DNA from 3 places in the Pseudomonas sp. GW823-FHT02C05 genome. Region 1 is predicted to be linked to each of the others. Evidence: riboswitches for the same ligand, from Rfam matches in the RefSeq annotation. Region 1 holds a riboswitch; each other region holds the start of a gene.
What was found. Region 1 has a riboswitch for cobalamin ahead of AC1RGE_RS01215 (TonB-dependent receptor plug domain-containing protein). Riboswitches for the same ligand answer to the same signal wherever they lie in the genome.
Positions count from the first base shown of each region.

Region 2: it holds a riboswitch for cobalamin, as region 1 does, so the genes downstream of both, AC1RGE_RS08710 (CbtB domain-containing protein) here and AC1RGE_RS01215 (TonB-dependent receptor plug domain-containing protein) in region 1, are expected to answer to the same signal.
Region 3: it holds a riboswitch for cobalamin, as region 1 does, so the genes downstream of both, cobO (cob(I)yrinic acid a,c-diamide adenosyltransferase) here and AC1RGE_RS01215 (TonB-dependent receptor plug domain-containing protein) in region 1, are expected to answer to the same signal.

Region 1 covers NZ_JBXAJU010000001.1:248,408-251,674, forward strand. Annotated here, with positions in the region: gene AC1RGE_RS01215 (TonB-dependent receptor plug domain-containing protein) at 1-1,498, opposite strand, end outside; cobalamin riboswitch at 1,651-1,854, opposite strand; gene AC1RGE_RS01220 (arginine N-succinyltransferase) at 2,071-3,144, opposite strand; gene AC1RGE_RS01225 (arginine N-succinyltransferase) at 3,194-3,267, opposite strand, start outside.
Region 2 covers NZ_JBXAJU010000001.1:1,945,665-1,948,931, reverse strand. Annotated here, with positions in the region: gene AC1RGE_RS08720 (cobalamin biosynthesis protein) at 55-468, opposite strand; gene AC1RGE_RS08715 (CbtA family protein) at 465-1,166, opposite strand; gene AC1RGE_RS08710 (CbtB domain-containing protein) at 1,178-1,366, opposite strand; cobalamin riboswitch at 1,463-1,688, opposite strand; cobalamin riboswitch at 1,830-2,041, shown strand; gene cobW (cobalamin biosynthesis protein CobW) at 2,140-3,210, shown strand; gene cobN (cobaltochelatase subunit CobN) at 3,214-3,267, shown strand, end outside.
Region 3 covers NZ_JBXAJU010000003.1:755,714-758,980, reverse strand. Annotated here, with positions in the region: gene AC1RGE_RS19905 (cobyrinic acid a,c-diamide synthase CobB) at 1-818, opposite strand, end outside; gene cobO (cob(I)yrinic acid a,c-diamide adenosyltransferase) at 829-1,440, opposite strand; cobalamin riboswitch at 1,522-1,754, opposite strand; gene AC1RGE_RS19895 (hypothetical protein) at 1,926-2,507, shown strand; gene AC1RGE_RS19890 (PQQ-dependent sugar dehydrogenase) at 2,578-3,267, shown strand, end outside.

The DNA.
Region 1 (3,267 bases):
CCTGGCCGTTGCTCCAGACATCGTTGGCGTCGAGGGTGATCAGGTCGTCGATCTTGCGGTGGAAGGCGCTGACGCTGGCGTTGAATTCGCCGGCCAGCAGGCTGCCCTTGTAGTCCAGGCCGAGCTCGGCATTGAGGCTCTTTTCCGGCTTGAGGTCGGGGTTGCCTTTTTCGTAGTCCTCGTTGGCGTACAGCTGCTCGGCGTTGGGCAGCTTGAAGGCGCTGCCGTACTGGCCGCGCAGTTGCCAGTGGGGCGTCAGGTCGTAGAGCGAGGTGAGCATGCCCACGGTGGCGCTCTCGCCGCCGCTGATTTTCTCGTGGCGCACGCCCAGGCTCGGGTGCCAGTCGGGCAGGGCGTCGAACACCGGGCGCAGCTGGGTGTACAGGGCATTGGCCTGGGCCTGCTTGTTGTCGATCTTGAGCACGTCGTCCTGGCCCTTGAACCACTGGTTGTCGGTGCCCAATACCAGCACGTGGCCGCCGTCCAGCTCGGCCTTGCCCTCGGCCTGCAGGCCCCAGTCGGTGAAGCCCCAGTAGTCGTTGTGGTTGCGCACCTTGAGGCTGGCGTCGTCGAGGCTGTCGATCCTGGTGTAGCGGGTGTCCCAGTCGTTGACATGGCCCTTGACGAAGTAGCTGAAGCCTTCGCCCAGGCGCTGCTCGAAGGTCGCGGTGGCGATCTGCTGGATGCGGTCGTTGGTGGTTTTCCGGTTGTTCACCGGGCGGGCGAAATCCAGGTTGGCGTCGCTGTACTGGTAGAACAGTTCCAGCCGCGAAGCGTCGCCAAGGCCCTGGATCGCCTTGGCGCCGAAGGTGGTCACTTCATAGCTGCGTTTCTTGTCCCGGGTGTTGGCGTTGTAGGCGCTGTTGCGAAATGGCTGGTAGCCATCGGAGACGTTGTGGCTGACATAGGCCAACAGCCCCAGCTCGCCCAGGCCGTTGCTGAGGATCTGCTCGGCGCGGGCATCGCCGCTCGTGCCCATGAAACTGTCCAGGCCCAGGTTGACCTCGCCGGAGACGTCGCGGGTCTGCGGGCTGCGGGTGACGATGTTGATCACCCCGGACACCGCCTGTGTACCGAACAGCAGGCTCTGGCCACCCTTGAGCACCTCGATGCGCTCGATGGCGTTGGCCGGCAGGGTATCCAGGTACAGGCCGCCGTACAGGCGGTTGTTCAGGCGCACGCCGTCCAGCAGGATCAGGGTGTCGTCGTTGCGCCCGCCCAGCAGGGAGTAGGTGCCGTAGTCGAAGGGGCCATTCTTGGGCGCCACATACAGCCCCGGCACGTACATCTGCAGGACCCGGGTGATGTCGCTGCTAGGGCCGGCGCGTTCGATCTGCTGGCGGTCGATGATCTCCACCTTGCTGCCGTACCGGGCCATTTCGGCCACCGTGGTGGACTCCACCGAGGGGGCGGAAACAAATTGTCGGTCCAGCGTCAGGGGGCTGTCGTCCGCCAGCAGCAGGGGGCTGAACAGGCAGCCGAGCAGGGCGCCGCTCATGGTGCGGCGAGGTGCACGCCAGTCGCGTGCAAGGAAAGTGTCAGGTGTTGTCATTGTTGGTCTTCTCGAAAGTGTCTTCGGGAAGCACGCAGGAGAGGGTATCGGCCACGGGCACGCGACCATACCGGCCCATGCCCGCCCACCGCAGGATTGCCAAACAGACGTCACAGGCCGGTCTCCGGGCTTGCGAGTCTGGCGGCATTCGCCTTCCCATACCTTGGGTACAGTGGCCTGTTGAATGCAGCACTCGCTTACCGTTGCGGGGGCAGCACCGGACTTGCCCGAAAAGGGGCGCACCGGTTTCCCGTTTCACCTCCTGCGCGGCGGCAGGAGGCACCTGAAACTGGGCGGCATATGAACATCCGCCCCGGCGTTCGTCAACGTTGCGCCTGCCGCCAGGTGTTACCGGATTCATCGCCCTGACGCCTCTGTAGCCGCTGCCGAGCCCACGAGGCTGCGCAAAGGCCCGCAGGGCCTTGCTTGGCAGTCTCATGTCGAGCACCTCAGCGGTCTTGAGATTTCGCGCCCCTGCGGGCCGTGCTTCCGAGCGCGGCCCGAGCCTGCGGCAGCGGCTACAGGAGCAGGGCGCTTTGCGGGGCCAGGTGCCGCTGTGCGTGCAGGGCCGTGCGTGACTCGCAGGCCAGCAGCGGCACCGCCCGTACCGAGTCGCCCGGCTGCAGTTGCAGGCGCTTGGCGGTCAGCCGGTCCACCAGCAGGCAACCCGAAACCAGGCGCCCGGGGGCGGCGGTGATGCGGCAGCTTTCCAGGCGCCGGTTGTGGATCAGCCACACCGGCGCCTGTGCGTCCGGAGTGCCCACCAGCAGGGGCAGGGTCTGGCTTTCGCGCACGCTGCGGATCTTCGCCACCTCGGCCTCGATCAGCGGCCCGCCATCGAAGATGTCGATGCAGCCCTGATGGCTGAAGCCTTCGTCGCGCAGGATGCTCACCGCCTGTTCGGTGCTGGCGTGGGCCTGGCCGATGGCGGCCTGTGCCTGGGGGCTGAGCAGGCAGGTGTACAGCGGCTGGCGCGGCATCAGTTCGGCGATGAAGGATTTGCTGCCGTGGCTGGACAGGCGATTGGCCTGCTGGAAACCCATCTTGAAGAAGTGCCGCCCCAGGCTGTCCCAGAACGGCGAGCGGCCCTGGCTGTCGAGCTGGCCGCGCAGTTCGGCCACCAGCTTGTCGCCGAACAGCCGGGGGAATTCGGCGACAAACAGCAGGCGCGCGGTGGACAGCAGGCGGCCGGTGTAGCCCTGGCGGTGATCGCGGCGCAGGAACAGCGAGCACAGCAGCGACTGCCCGGTCATCTCGTTGCACAGGAACAGGGTCGGGATGTGCTTTTCGATGCCCAGCACCGGGGCGCTGCCGTGGGTGGTGCCGACCCGGTAGTTGTAGCAGGGCTCGCGCAGGCCGATGGCGCCGCTCAGGCCGCAGACCCCGATCACCTGCTGCTCGTCATCTTCCATGACGAACAGGTAGTCGGCATCGGCCCGCTCCACCTGGTTGGCGAAGGCTCGCTGCGCCCAGCGCACCCGATGGGCCAGGCGCTCGGGGTCGGTGGACAGGTTGTTCAGTTCGCGACAGCTGCCTTCGAGCAGGCTCAAGACCGCCGGCAGATCGGTGACGCGGATCGGACGGACGATCATTGGCGGGCTCCTGGCAATGACGCCGGGCAGGGGGGCAACAGGGGCCGGTTCATAAGGCAACGCTCCGTACCGGCTCGCCCGGCGCCAGTTGCAGGGCCTGGAACATGGCCGGGTCGAGGCCGA
Region 2 (3,267 bases), 1.7 Mb from region 1:
GCCGTGCTTCAGATGAAGATTGCTCATGATCGAAGGCGGGAATTATCGGGGATTCTACCGGGCGACGACCAATGCCAGGGTGGCCTGGGCGTATTTTTGCCGGGGAACAAGCAGTGTGGCCGGGCCGGGTGACAGCTGTTCGGCCAGGGCCAGGGCGGCACTTTCGGCCACGCCGTAGCAGCCGGTACGTTCGAAGGCTATCTGTGAACGGTGGCTCAGGCGCAGGGCAAAGGGGGCGAGCTGGCCGCTGCTGAAACAGGTCAGCGGCAGTTCCAGTTGCTCCGCCAGTTGCAGCAGGCCGGGTTCGTTGCGCTTGAGGTCGATGCTGGCCAGGGCCAGGACCTGCCGGGCCTGCCACTGGTGCGCCGCCAGGACCTGGTCGAGCAAGGCGCGCAGCGTGGTCACCGGGCAGCCTTTCTGGCAGCCCAGGCCGACCACCAGGGTCGGCGCTGCGCTCACTTCGATCATGCCGAGTACTGGCCCGCGCTCTTGCGTCGGAACAACCAGGCGCTGATCAGCCCGAGCGCCAGCCAGAAGGCCGCATTGGTCAGCTGCGAGGCGATCTTGAATTGCGCTTCCAGTTCTTCCGGGGCCAGCATCGAATGCACTTCCGGCTGCGGCGCGCCGATCACGTGGGGTACGGCGATGATGGCCGCGCCCAGGACCTTCAGCAGCCAGTTGCGGGCGAACACGATCAGGGCAATGCCCACAGCGGTGGAGGCGGCGGTGCCGACCCACCAGATCTGCCGCTGTGCCAGGTCGGCTGCGGCGGTGCCCGGCAATTCCGGCGGCAGGCCCAGGGTCGGCGCCAGGCAGAAGGTGGCATAGCCGGCCAGGCCCCAGAGCAGGCCCTGGGACGTGCGGTTCGGCGCGCGCAGGGTGTAGAGGCCGGCCAGCATCAGGGCGAAGCCCACGGCCACCACCAGGTTGCCTCCGGTGGTGGACAGCACGCGCTGCCAGCCGTCTTCCGGCTCCCAGGCTTCGGCATCGTGGCTGTGGGCGGCCATGGCGCCTTCGGCGTGCTCATGGACTTCGGCCGCGGGGGCCTTTTCATAGGTTTCCGCCTGCAGGATCAGCGGGGCGACCCAGAAGCTTTGCAGCAGGGTCAGCAGCAGGGCGGCCAAGAGGCCGGTGAAACCTGCGGTTTGCGCGATACGCTTGATCATGTCGGCAGGTCTCAATGGCAAGGGAAGGCGGCGCTGTGGCGGGTGTCGTGGGCCGCGTTGTGCACCGCCTCGATGTGGGAGAAGCCGGCGAAGTACACCAGGCACGCGCCGAGGATCGAGGCGCCGATGGCGGCCACCAGGCGCTGGCTCAGGGTGGAGGTCGTGCTGGCGGAGTGGCTGGTGCTGCTGATGATCGACATGGCGCTTCCCTCTGGAGTGTCAGCGGGGTAGAGGCGCAGGAAAACCCCGCGTGATGGCCACGCAGGGTTTGCAACAGCGCCCGCCCACCGCGGGTTGTTATGTAAGTGTTGCGGGCCGGTCTCCGGGCTTGCGAGGGGCAGGGCTGTGTCATGCCGTGCCGGCAAGTGTCGCCTTCCCATGCCTTGGCACAGTGGATCTGACACTTCGCTCGCTTACCGTTGCGGGGGCAGCACCGGACTGGCCACGGCTTTTTAGTTAAGCACGTGATTCACCGGTTTCCCGTTTCACCCTGTAAAGGGCACCCGTAACAAGGTGTGTAGGAGATCATGGGCGGGGCAGGGGCGTCAATTGCCGTGACCGCTGCGCAGGTGTGCGCCGCGTTCGTGCAAGGTTCAATGGCCCTTTCGCCGGCAAGCCGGCTGCTACGGGCGCATTGTCGATTGACCGTCCCCCTGGCTCTGCGTAGCCTTGCGCTTTCGAGGTTCTTCGGCCACGGGTCGAAGCTAAGAAGGGAACGCGGTCGATGCCGCGGCTGCCCCCGCAACTGTGAAGGGTTCGATTGCTGCAAGGCCACTGCATGGGCGTCGACGACGCCGGTGGGAAGGCGCAGCAATCGCCGGTCCGACGACTGGCAAGCCCTCAGCCAGGAGACCTGCCTCGATCCAAGATTCTCACTACAACCGGGCGGGGTGATCCGGTGGCGAAATCTCCGCGCGCCCGGCGTTGCGGTTCTCGTCCCGTTTGCCCGCCTCCTTTTGCCAAAGGGCATCCGATGAAAACACTGGCCAAACTTCCCGTCACCATCGTCACCGGCTTCCTCGGCTCGGGCAAAACCACCCTGTTGCGGCACATGCTGGACAATGCCCAGGGCCGGCGCATTGCGGTGATCGTCAACGAATTCGGCGAGCTGGGCATCGACGGCGAAATCCTCAAGCAATGCGCCATCGGCTGCACCGAGGAAGAGGCCAGCGGCCGAGTCTACGAGCTGGCCAACGGTTGCCTGTGCTGCACCGTGCAGGAGGAGTTCTTCCCGGTGATGCGCGAACTGGTGGCGCGCCGCGGCGACCTGGACCACATCCTCATCGAGACCTCCGGCCTGGCGCTGCCCAAACCTCTGGTCCAGGCCTTCCAGTGGCCGGAAATCCGCAGTGCCTGCACCGTCGATGCAGTGATCACCGTGGTCGACAGCCCGGCCGTGGCCGCCGGCACCTTCGCTGCCTTCCCCGATCAAGTGGACGCCCAGCGCAAGCTCGACCCCAACCTGGACCACGAATCGCCCCTGCATGAGCTGTTCGCCGACCAGCTGTCCAGCGCCGACCTGGTGATCCTCAACAAGACCGACCTGATCAGCCCCGAAGACCTGGCCAAGGTGCGCCTGGAAGTGGCCGAGGAGCTGCCGCCGGCGGTCAAGGTCATCGAAGCCAGCAGCGGTCGCCTGCCCCTGGACGTGCTGCTGGGCCTGGGTGCCGGTTCCGAGGAACACATCGACGGCCGCCACAGCCACCACGACCATCACCATGACGGCGATGACGATCACGACGACCACGATCACGACGCCTTCGATTCCATCTCCATCGAGCTGCCCCAGGCCGACGAAAGCCTGCTGCTGGACGCCCTGACCCAACTGGTGGTCAAGCACGGCATCCTGCGGGTCAAGGGTTTCGCCGCCATCCCCAACAAGCCGATGCGCCTGCTGATCCAGGGCGTGGGCACGCGCTTCGACAAGCACTTCGACCGCAAGTGGGGCGCCGACGAGGCCCGTACCACGCGCCTGGTGCTGATCGGCCAGGAACTGGACGCCGCCCAGCTCGAAGCGCAACTGCGCGCCGCACTCAGCGTCTAAGCCATGCACCTGCTCAGGACCCAGCCCGGCGGTTTCGTGTCGGATGACAACATTGCC
Region 3 (3,267 bases), on a different contig from region 1:
ATCGGCGAGAAGAAGCTCAACTGCGCCCCCATGGCTCGCAACAGATCGAGGCTGGCGCCATAGGTGAAGGCAAACGCCTCGTCCCGCGCCACGGCAATCCGCACGCCCTTGAGCAGCGGCGCGCAAGCCACCGGCGTGGGTGCGGCAAAACTCACCGCTGGCGGCAGTTCCACCTGGCAACTGCTGGCCAGGGCCTCGGCGGCGGCATCCAGGCGCAGGTCCAGATCATTCAGCTCGCTGGCCTGCACCAGCCCCAGATGGCGGCTGGGCAGCTCGATATCGGTTTCCCGGGACAAGGCGCCATACCAGCGCAAGCCTTCCGTCAGGCTGCCTTCCAGCAACTGCGCATGGCGCAGGGTACCAACCCGGTTGGCCAGCACCCCGGCAAACGGCAGGTCCGGCTGGTAGCGCGCCAGGCCCAGAGCCAGGGCGCCGAAGGTCTGGGCCATGGCGGTGCCATCGATCACCCCCAGCACCGGCACGCCGAAATGCCGTGCCAGATCGGCGCTGGAAGGGGTGCCATCGAACAGGCCCATGACCCCCTCGATCAGAATCAGGTCGGCCTCTCCCGCCGCCTCCCAGAGCAGACGGCGGCTTTCCTGCTCGCCCACCATCCACATGTCCAACTGGTACACCGCGGCACCACTGGCGCGCTCAAGAATCATCGGGTCGAGGAAATCCGGGCCGCACTTGAAGACCCGAACCTTGCGCCCCCGGTTGCGGTGCAAGCGGGCAAGGGCCGCGGTCACCGTGGTCTTGCCCTGGCCGGAAGCCGGTGCGGCGATCAACACTGCCGGGCAATGACGAACATCAGTCATGAATTCACGCTCACAGCTCGACACCTTTCTGCGCCTTGATCCCGGCCTGGAAGGCGTGCTTGACCATGCCCATCTCGGTCACGGTATCGGCCAGCTCGATCATCTCCGGCTTGGCGCCGCGACCGGTCACTACCACATGCTGCATGGGCGGACGTGCCTGCAGGTCACTGAGCACCTGATCCAGGTCCAGGTAGCCGTGCTTGAGGGCAATGTTCAGCTCGTCGAGCACCACCAGGCCAATATCCGGGTTGCTCAGCAACTCCCTGGAAACCGCCCAGGCGGCTTCAGCAGCAGCAATATCGCGCTGGCGATCCTGGGTTTCCCAGGTAAAGCCTTCGCCCATCACGTGAAAGCGCACCTGCTCGGGGAAACGCCGGAAGAATAGTTCTTCGCCGGTGCTGTTACGCCCCTTGATGAACTGCACCACGCCACACTGAATACCGTGGCCCATGGACCGCGCCAGCATGCCGAAGGCCGAGCTGCTCTTGCCCTTGCCGTTGCCGGTCAATACCAGCAGCAGGCCGCATTCGTTGGGCGAGTTGGCAATGCGTTCATCGATCACGGCTTTTTTGCGCAACATGCGCGCCAGATGGCGCTCGTCACGATCGGGGGATTCACTCATGGGGCAGCTCTCCGTTGGGGCTGGGGAACGGGGGGCAGGGAAAAGGAACAGACGGCGCTAGCCTGGCATCGCCCACCGTGATGCCGTTGGATGGATCAGGCCGGTCTCCGGGCTCATGAGCGGCATGGCTGCCGGACTGCGCGCCTTCCCGTGTCATTGACACAGTGGCGTCAGGCGCAGTCTTGACTCATCTACCGTTGCGGGGGCAGCGCCGGAATCGTCGTCGGCTCCATCACTGGAACAGACCCTGACCGGCTTCCCTGTTTCACTCTGTCGGCCACGGGCCACAGAGCACCTGAAACAAGTCGCGAAGGTTAGAGGGTTGGGGGTGGAGCGTCAATTAAAGCCGGCCGTCGCCCCCGGCACAAAACTGCACTGCATCAATAAACTGACGCCAATCTTGTGCCACACTCAGAGCAATGATATCAAATAGCCACTTTTCAGCGCCCCCGGCGCCAACCACACAACAATAAGGGGTAAGTTCGATGCAAGGCATGATCATCAGCAATCCGAAGCTGGAATTCCTGCGCCCGATGCTGGAACGCTGGTTCGATTGCATCGATCGCTACAACGTGGTTCGCGGCGATAACGAAACGCCTTACTGGTTCGACGAGCAGGCCAATCTCGGGCTGCTCAGCGCGTCGGCCTGGATGGCCGAGATGGTCAGCCTGGAACACAGCCCCAGCAGGAAACAGCAGGAAGAAGGTGCGCGCAACGCCCGCACCGACCTGTACCTGGCCACCAAGGAAGAGCGCGCCTACATACACGCCACCCAGCGCTGGCCAAGGGTCAACAGCCTGAACCTGACCCAGGCACTGCTGGACGTTGCCCAGGATGCAAGAAAGATCAGCTACGCCAGCGACCTGAGACTGGGGTGCCTGTTCGTTGCCCCACAAAAATCCCAGCACAGCGCTACACCGGAAGAGCTCCAGGACATGCTCGACGAACTGCAGAAAGAGCACTGCTGCGCCGTGGCCTGGTACTTCCCCTACGCCTATCGCAAGCTGCACAACGAGGCCGGCCACTACCACCCGGGCGTCGCCGTGCTCTTCAAGGAGGCCCGCTGATCGGGCGGAACCATCGACTGGCTATGCTTCTCTATGACTACGACGTCCGTGCACTCATAGGGAAATTCGCATGCTCAAGCTTCAGCACAGCCTACTGATCGCCATCGCCGCCAGCCTCGCCGCCTGCGGCGAAACTTCCAGCCTGCAGGTGTCCGACGGCACCGGCCCCAACCCCAAGCTGCCGGAACCCAACCCGACGCTGATCCCCACGGTCAACATCGCCCCCGCCATCGGCTGGCCGCAAGGTGCAAAACCCCAGGCCGCGGCCGGCACCCAGGTCAAGGCTTTCGCCGAGAACCTCGACCATCCACGCTGGCTCTACGTCCTGCCCAATGGCGATGTGCTGGTGGCGGAAACCAACGCCCCGCCCAAACCGGATGACAGCCAGGGCATTCGCGGCTGGATCGCCGGCAAGGTCATGGGCCGTGCCGGGGCGGCCGTGCCCAGCGCCAACCGCATCACCCTGCTAAGGGACCAGGATCACGATGGCGTGGCGGAGACCCGGACAATGTTTCTGGAGAACCTCAATTCGCCCTTTGGCATGACCCTGGTGGGCAATGACCTGTATGTGGCCGATACCGACAAGTTACTGCGCTTTCCCTACCAGAGCGGCGAGACCCAGATCAGCGCAGCCGCCACCAAGGTGGTCGACCTGCCCGGCGGCACCCTCAACCATCACTGGACCAAGAACGTCATCGCCAGCAAGGACGGCAGCAAGCTCTACGTCACCGTGGGCTCCAACAGCAACGTCGGCGAAAAC